2 regions of the Serratia fonticola genome follow, and region 1 is predicted to be linked to the other one. Evidence: predicted binding sites of a transcription regulator. Region 1 holds the regulator's gene; the other holds the start of a gene.
The links. The regulator CRP, encoded in region 1, controls carbon source genes, mostly activating them, when cyclic AMP is high. The targets are predictions, from matches to a motif close to ATGTGANNNNNNTCACAT.
Positions count from the first base shown of each region.

Region 1 (4,541 bases):
TCATCGGCAGAGTAAACACCGTGACGAACGAGGCCATCAGGAAGATATAGCCCAGGAACAAGAACAGGCTGGCCGTCAGCGCCGATTCGCTGGTAAACACCAGCCAGATGCACAAGGCGCTGATCAGGGAACTGAAGAAGATCACCCACGGCTCACGCCCTTGCAGATAGCGCCCGACCAGCCAGCCGGTACCGAGTGAGGAGATCCAGATCCCCAGACCACCGGCGGCGACCACCATGCTGGAGACGTCAATCGGCATTCCGCGCTGCTGTACCAGAAATTTCGGTAGCCAGGCCATCAGGCCGTACGACGGGATGTTGATACAGAAAATCGCCACAAACAGCAGCAGCACGATGGGGTTTTTCAGCAGGGCCTTATAGTTGGCAGCGGCTGCCCCAGCTTTGGCGGGTGCTGCCTGTGGCGGATTGGGAACCAGCCACAAGATGCAGGCGGCAATCACGAATGCCAACAGGCCAAGTGCAGAGAACGACCCACGCCAGCCGATGTGATCCAGGCAGTAGACCGCGACCAGTGGACCGACGGTCATCGCCAACCCGGCGGAAGACAGCAGAATGGACTGCGCGAAGGTGCGCTGTTCCAGTGGGAAATTCGCCACTACCGCCTTGGCACAGGAACACGGATAGCCGGAGTGGCCAATACCCGACAGGAAGCGGAACGTCACCAGCAGGCCCAGGCCGAACCCCAGAATGCCGAAGCACAGGGCAAATCCCCCCAGCAGCAGTAACGAACTGCACAGCACTTTCTTAAAACCAAAGCGGTCATTGAGCCAGCCCGCCGGTATCTGGAACAGGGAATACGCCAGGAAAAACATCCCGGTAATGTAGCCCAGCTGTTCCGGCTGTAGATTGAACTCGCGTTCGATAGGTAACAGCGCAAAACCCATCACGGTTTTATCGATGTACACCACGACATAGCCCACAAACAGCAAAAAAATCATTAGCGAACGATTTTTCATCGCCGATATTCCTTTAAGTTATCACCCAGGCTGCCCACCAGCGTGGCGGGCGTAGTATAATAATGTGATCCAGGTCACTTTATAGTTTTAATAACAGTCACTTACAATAACATGCTGAAATTATCGCCTTTTGCCGGGCGGCATAAGATACAATTTTGTAAGGGGTGATGCTTTTTATTGATAGGGTGGGGAATGCGCTATTTACCGAAGTTACAGCAGTTGAAAGTCTTCCAGCAGGTGATCCGCAGTGGCAGTATTCGCGGGGCGGCGCGCGCGCTGGAGCAATCTCAACCGGCGGTGAGCCGCACCATCCGTGAACTGGAACAGATCCTGGAAACCCAGTTGATCAATCGCAGCAGTCAGGGAATGACGCTGACCGAAACCGGCCGCGCCTTCGCCCTGCGAATGCAGTTGATCCTGGAGGAATTGCAGCGCGCCGCCGACGAGATCCAGCAGTTGAATCAGCATTCACAAGGCAACGTCGCCATCGGCTGCTCTTCGCTACTCGCCCTCACGGTATTACCGGAGCTGGTCGAAGCCTTCAAACAGCCGTTTCCGCAGGCCAATCTCCTGATCCGCGAGGCGCAGCTTTCTACGCTGCTGCCAGCATTGCGCGAAGGCCGCCTGGATTTTGCCGTGGGTACCGTCAGCCCGGAACTGCCTCTGGAGGATCTGGTGCGTGAACCGCTGTTCAACGCCTCTTTTTGCATTATCGCACGCCAGGGGCACCCACTGGCGCAGGCCACCTCGCTGGACGAGCTGCGTGAGGCCAAGTGGTTATTACCGGAAACCGATATGGGGTATTACCAGCAGTTGCGCGCGGTGTTAGGCACCTTCTATCAGCAATTGAGTCGTTCGCCCATTCGCTCGGACTCGGTGACCTGTGGCTTGAATATGGTGTTGGAGGCGGATTATTTGACTATCGTGGCGCGGGCGATGAGTGCACCGTTCCATTTGCAGCATCGGCTGGTGGCATTGCCTATCGACACGCTGCCGCAGGCTCAATACTGCGTGCTGTATTCACAGAAATCGCCGCTAACCGTGACGGCACGGCGATTTCTTGATTTATTGCGTGCCCACTGCCTGCGCTACCCTTGGTAGGATCAGGCCACTTCGCGGATTTCGAAGCTGTGGGTGATGCTGGCGGCTTTACCCAACATCAAGGAGACGGAGCAGTATTTCTCGGCGGAAAGATCCACCGCGCGCTCTACAATCTTATCGGTCAGCCCTTTGCCGGTGACAATAAAATGCAGATTGATATGGGTAAACAGACGTGGCGCTTCTTCACGACGCTCGGAGGTCAGTTTTACCTCGCAGTCACGCACATCGTTACGCCCTTTTTGCAGGATCGACACCACATCGATGGCGCTACAGCCGCCGACGGACATCAACACCATTTCCATCGGGCTTGGCGCTTTATCGCCCGCGTTGCCATCCATCAAAACCTGGTGGCCGGACGCAGACTCACCCAGGAATGTCAGTCCTTCTACCCACTTAACTCTTGCCTGCATGTTACACACTCCGGTTAATTTCTTAAAAACAGGGTACGCTTTCGCATACATTCTGGCAACGTAACCTGATGCTAATCATGCTGAAGCGAGACAACACAAGACACCCGCCTCACTCTGTGCTACAAACAGAGCCGCAATAACTCTTTCCAGGTCACCGATTTCAGGGATACGTCCAAGGAAAGGCCCCTATATTGGTTTGTTAACAGAATGTAGCTTGCAGCTCTCCCTGCAAGTTAATATGCTAGAGCACAAGCGTATTTCTATAACACGCCTCAAAACCTGTTGATAGCCACAATTAAAACACCGGGCTATAAGCACGTTTTACAGGGAACTCTGACCCCTGTGATACAAGGCAGCGATAACAACAGAGGATAACAGCGAATGGTTCTCGGCAAACCGCAAACAGACCCGACTCTCGAATGGTTCCTGTCTCATTGCCATATCCACAAATATCCATCGAAGAGTACGCTGATTCACCAAGGTGAAAAGGCCGAAACGCTTTACTACATCGTCAAAGGCTCCGTTGCGGTGCTGATTAAAGATGAAGAAGGCAAAGAGATGATCCTGTCCTACCTTAACCAGGGGGATTTCATCGGCGAGCTTGGATTATTTGAAGAAGGCCAGGAGCGTAGCGCCTGGGTACGGGCCAAAACTGCCTGTGAAGTGGCTGAAATTTCCTACAAGAAATTCCGCCAACTGATCCAGGTTAACCCGGATATCCTGATGCGCCTGTCCGCACAGATGGCTAACCGCCTGCAAGTCACCTCAGAGAAAGTGGGTAACCTCGCCTTCCTTGACGTTACCGGCCGCATTGCACAGACCTTGCTGAACCTGGCAAAACAACCTGATGCCATGACTCACCCAGACGGTATGCAGATCAAAATCACCCGCCAGGAAATTGGCCAAATCGTCGGTTGCTCACGTGAAACCGTCGGTCGTATTTTGAAAATGCTCGAAGATCAAAACCTGATCTCCGCGCACGGCAAAACCATTGTCGTGTACGGTACGCGTTAATCCCCAGGGAAACGGTGCAGCAATGCGCCGTTTCTTTACCTACTGAATAGCCAACCATGTGGCGCCGCCTGATCTACCACCCGGAAGTCAACTACGCACTGCGGCAAACGCTGGTGTTGTGCCTGCCGGTGGCGTTTGGTTTGTTGATTGGCAACCTGCAACTCGGCATGCTGTTCTCGTTGGTGCCCGCCTGCTGCAACATTGCCGGGCTGGATACGCCACACAAACGCTTTTTCAAACGCCTGGTTGTAGGCGGCTCCCTGTTCGCACTCAGCAGCCTTCTGCTGCAACAAGCCCTACTGTGGGATCTACCACTACCCTTGCTGATGCTGGGAATGGCGCTGTTGCTCGGCGTCAGCGGAGAAATCAGCCCGCTGCATGCACGCCTGCTGCCAGCCGCACTGGTTGCCGCCATCTTTTCCCTCAGCATGGTAGGTACCGTGCCAATCTGGCACGCCCCTTTACTGTATATCGTCGGCACCGCCTGGTACGGGCTGTTTACCTGGGCCTGGTTCAAGCTGTGGAAAGAGCAGCCGATGCGCGAATCCCTAAGCCAGTTGTATATGCAGCTGGCCGACTATTTTGAAGCCAAATACTCATTACTGACGCAGCATACCGATCCAGAAACTGCCCTGCCGCCGCTGTTGCAACGCCAGCAGAAAGTAATGGATCTGATCAGTCTGCTATACCAACAGCTGAATTTCCTGCCCCATGCCAATAACCTGGAGCAAAAGCGCCTGCAACGTACGTTTCAGGTGGCGCTCGATTTGCAGGAGCACATCACCGTCAGCCTGCATCTGCCGGAAGAAGTGCAAAAACTGGTGGAGCAAAGCCAGGCCGAAGCGATTATCCGCCGCAACGCCCAGGTGATCGCCACGCGCCTGCGGGTGGTGGCCGACGATATTCTCTATCATCGGCACTCTGCGCGTTTCAGTATGAAGAATGAGCTGGCGGCGCTGGAAAAAGTAGCCTCACAGCACGCCGATAACCCGGTTGGCCAGTTCTGCTATTACCACTTCAGCCGCATCGCGCGCCTGCTG
Region 1 is NZ_CP011254.1:1,353,686-1,358,226, forward strand. It holds gene WN53_RS06035 (MFS transporter) at 1-976, opposite strand, end outside; gene WN53_RS06040 (LysR substrate-binding domain-containing protein) at 1,169-2,077, shown strand; gene WN53_RS06045 (OsmC family protein) at 2,080-2,487, opposite strand; gene crp (cAMP-activated global transcriptional regulator CRP) at 2,869-3,501, shown strand; gene WN53_RS06055 (YccS/YhfK family putative transporter) at 3,558-4,541, shown strand, end outside.

Region 2 (4,541 bases), 2.5 Mb from region 1:
CCCTTCTCTGCACCACAAAATAAGCTACTGTAGTTGCACTGGCGTAATAACTGTATGCATCAACAGGTTTGGTTATGAAGGGATTCCCCCCACTGATTAAAATATTGCTGGCAAGTTCGCTGGTGCTGACCATTGGCCGTGGCGTCACGCTGCCCTTTATCACCATTTACCTGACCGAGCACTTCCACCTGCTGCCGAAAAGCGTGGGCATTATCTTGGGCGTCAGCCTGACTATCGGCATCATCAGCAGCTTTTATGGCGGCTATCTGGTCGATCGCTTTAATAAAAATCCGCTGATCCTGCTCGCCATCCTGCTATTTTCGCTGAGCTTTTTTGCTATCCCATGGGTCACGCACCCCGCTGGCGTTATCCTGGTGCTGGCCATCTTGCATACCGCCTATGCGGTGCTCAGCATCGCCATCAAGGCCTGCTTTGCCAGTTGGTTGCCGGTAAATCAGCGTATCAAGGCGTTCTCGATCAACTATACGCTGGTGAACGTTGGCTGGGCCGTCGGCTCATCGTTGGGTGTGATGGTAGCCGGTTACAGCCCACTGCTGCCTTTCTACCTGTCCGGTGGGTTGGCGTTACTGACTGTGATAACCCTGAGCTTCCGCCTGCGCAGCTATCCATCGCCACCGATAGAAGACACTGGCAACACTCCACCGTCGGTTCTCAACTTCCGCCAGACGTTGAAGGTGCTACGCGGCGATCGGCGGCTGATTTATTTCACCCTTGGCAGCACGTTAGGCGCGGTGGTGTTTGGCCAATTTACCGGCTATCTGTCGCAGTATCTGATCATCGTTAGCGATGCCGAATTTGCTTACAAAGTGATTGGCGTGGTGATGATCGTCAACGCCTGCATCGTCATCGCCCTGCAGTATCTGCTGAGCCGCGGTATGCGCCAGGACAACATGCTGCGCTGGCTGATGCTGGGCACGCTGTTCTTCGTCCTGGGGCTGATCGGCTTTATGCTGGCAGGCCTTTCGATATGGCTATGGGTGCTGGCCATGGCGATTTTCACCCTGGGGGAAATCATCGTCATTCCGGTCGAATATATGTTTATCGACTTTATCGCCCCGCCTCACCTGAAAGGCAGCTATTACGGCGTGCAGAGCCTGAGTAATCTGGGAGGTGCCATCAACCCGGTGATGTGCGGTTTCCTGCTGAGCTATGCGCCACCGCCGGTCATGTTCCTGGTGTTGATCGCCGCTGCGTTGTTCAGCCTGCTGTTCTTTTTCCTCGGCCATCGTTTGGCGGAACAGCAAAAGCCGCTTGCCAGCCTGAGCAACACGGAATAGCCTGGCCCGCTACACTTAAGGCGGGCCGTAATCTTGCCAAAATGGCATGATAGGCATAGCGAGAATTCATGATGCGTTTTGTGGCGTAGCTCACAGTTTAATTGTATGATGAATGCATCAACATCAACGAGAATGCACTATGGGCAACCTATTTAACCTGTGTTGGAAATATGTCAGGGCGATCGTGCTGATCTACCTCAGCCTGTTCGCCGGTAACGCCATTGCGGCGGTGCTGCCGATCGCCATTCCCGGCAGCATTATCGGGATGTTGATCCTGTTTGCCCTGCTCTCTTCACAAATTCTACCGGCCAAATGGGTCAAGCCTGGCTGCCATCTGTTTATCCGCTATATGGTGCTGCTGTTCGTGCCAATCGGCGTCGGTATCATGAAGTATTACGACCAGATAGTTGACGATTTGGCTCCGCTAATCGTGTCTTGCCTGATCAGTACGCTGCTGGTGTTTGTGGTGGTTGGCTATACTTCACATTACTTCCACCGCGAGCGTCCCATCCTCGGTAAAGCAAAAGATGCGGGGGATGAGCAATGATGCAAAATATCTGGTGGTCCTTACCACTGACCCTGGTGGTGTTTTACGCGGCACGCAAGCTGGCGCAAAAGCTCCACATGCCGTTGCTGAACCCATTATTGGTCTCGATGGCGGTGATTATCCCGCTGCTGTTGCTGACCGGCATTCCGTATGAACGCTATTTTCAAGGCAGCAAAATCCTCAACGATCTGCTGCAACCGGCGGTGGTCGCCCTTGCCTTTCCGCTATACGAGCAGATCCATCAGATCCGCGCGCGTTGGAAATCCATCATCACCGTCTGTTTTATTGGCAGCATGACCGCAATGATCAGCGGCGGTGCCATTGCCCTGCTGATGGGGGCCAAACCCGAGATTGCCGCCTCGATCTTGCCCAAATCGGTGACGACTCCGATAGCCATGGCGGTAGCCGAGTCGATTGGCGGCATCCCGGCCATCAGCGCGGTGTGCGTAATTTTTGTCGGTATTCTGGGGGCGGTTTTTGGCCATTCGCTGCTTAGCCTGTTGCGGATCAACACCAATTCATCGCGCGGTTTGGCGATGGGTACCGCCTCGCATGCGTTGGGTACAGCACGCTGCGTAGAAATGGATTACCAACAGGGCGCATTCAGTTCGCTGGCTCTGGTTATCTGCGGGATTATCACTTCCCTGACCGCGCCGTTTGTGTTCCCGATATTGTTGCGACTGTTTGGTTAACGGCTAAAAACTTGCGATATGTCTCGCATTTATGGTTTTCATTGCACTGGTTTCATTAAAAAATAGATATAAATCACATTTTGTTGTGGGCCGGTTGCCTAGAATGTTAACCCGTTAACTTGTAGAGAGACTTCCTTATGCATTCTCGCTTTCACTCCGCCTACAGCGAATTGCCTGCGGCCTTGCAATCCGCCCTGCTGCCCTATTTAGATGCACCTGATTTCGCAGCCATGTTCAAGGCCGAGCAGATTGCGGCGATCAAGCAACAGTGCGGGTTGGATGACGATGCTCTGGCCTTTGCTCTGCTGCCATTGGCGGCGGCCTGCTCGTTAACGCCGATTTCGCATTTCCACGTTGGGGCGGTGGCACGTGGCGTCAGCGGCAACTGGTATTTTGGTGGCAACATGGAATTCCGTGGTGCGCCTATGCAACAAACCGTGCATGCGGAACAGTGCGCTGTCACGCATGCTTGGTTGCGTGGCGAAGCCAAACTGGTTGCGGTCACCGTCAACTACTCACCCTGCGGCCACTGCCGCCAGTTTATGAATGAGCTTAACAGCGGCACCGAGTTGGAGATCCACCTGCCTGCACGGGCAACCGCCACGCTGGGTGATTACCTGCCTTACTCCTTCGGCCCGAAAGATCTGCAAATCAGCGAGTTGCTGATGGATCCGGTCGATCACGGTTTCCAACTGACGCTGGATGATGAACTGGCGAAAGCTGCCCTGGATGCCGCCAACCGCAGCCATGCCCCTTACAGCACTGCCCATAGCGGCGTAGCGCTGGAAGCCGAAGACGGCAAGGTTTACGCTGGCCGCTATGCAGAAAATGCCGCGTTCAACCCTAGCCTGCCGCCATTGCAGGCCGCCCTGATCCTGATGAATGTCTCCGGTGGCGATTGCCAGAAAATCCGTCGTGCCGTATTGGCAGAAGCGGAAGGCGCAATCCTGACCCAGTGGGATGCCACCCGCGCCACCCTGGCGGCCTTGGGCTGCGAAGACGTCCAACGCGTCACCTTCTGATCCCTCAGGCGGAGCCACCGTGCTCCGCCGCAATCCGTCTAAAAAACCAGCAACAAGCGACAATTCCTCATTATTTACTAACAAATGCTGTACATATTTTGCCGATCTCTTAGGATCGGCAGTAATAAAGCTTACCCTAGGCAAAGAGTAAAACTGATGGAACTGGAATACGAAAGCAAACGCCCTCTCTACATCCCCTACGCTGGCCCCATTCTGTTGGAGTTCCCGTTACTGAACAAAGGCAGCGCCTTTTCCGAAGAAGAGCGCAGTAACTTCAACCTGCACGGCCTGCTGCCGGAAGCGATAGAAACCATCGAAGAACAGGTGGAACGCGCTTACCGTCAGTATCAGGATTTCAAGAACGATAACGACAAGCACATCTACCTGCGCAATATCCAGGACACCAACGAAACGCTGTTCTATCGCCTGCTGGATTCGCACCTGAGCGAGATGATGCCCATCATCTATACGCCAACCGTGGGCGAAGCCTGTGAGCATTTCTCTGATATCTATCGCCGCGCACGTGGGCTGTTTATCTCCTACCCGAACCGCGATCGCATCGACGATATGCTGCAAAACGCCACCAAGCAGAACGTTAAGGTGATTGTGGTCACCGACGGGGAACGCATCCTTGGCCTGGGCGACCAGGGCATCGGGGGCATGGGTATTCCAATCGGTAAACTCTCTCTGTACACCGCCTGTGGCGGCATCAGCCCGGCCTATACCTTGCCGGTGGTGCTGGACGTGGGTACCAACAACCCGCAGCGCCTGAACGATCCGCTCTATATGGGGTGGCGTCATCCGCGTATTTCTGGCGATGAATATCACGCCTTTGTGGAAGAATTCATCCAGGCGGTGAAACGCCGTTGGCCGAACGTGCTGTTACAGTTTGAAGATTTCGCCCAGAACAACGCCACACCGCTGCTTAATCGCTATCGTGATGAGCTGTGCTGCTTTAACGACGATATCCAAGGCACCGCCG
Region 2 is NZ_CP011254.1:3,823,912-3,828,452, reverse strand. It holds gene WN53_RS17080 (MFS transporter) at 75-1,298, shown strand; gene WN53_RS17075 (CidA/LrgA family protein) at 1,438-1,845, shown strand; gene WN53_RS17070 (CidB/LrgB family autolysis modulator) at 1,842-2,537, shown strand; gene cdd (cytidine deaminase) at 2,675-3,559, shown strand; gene WN53_RS17060 (NAD-dependent malic enzyme) at 3,716-4,541, shown strand, end outside.
Region 2: a site for CRP is predicted at 2,599-2,616, ahead of cdd (cytidine deaminase). Genes of this name have one in related genera too.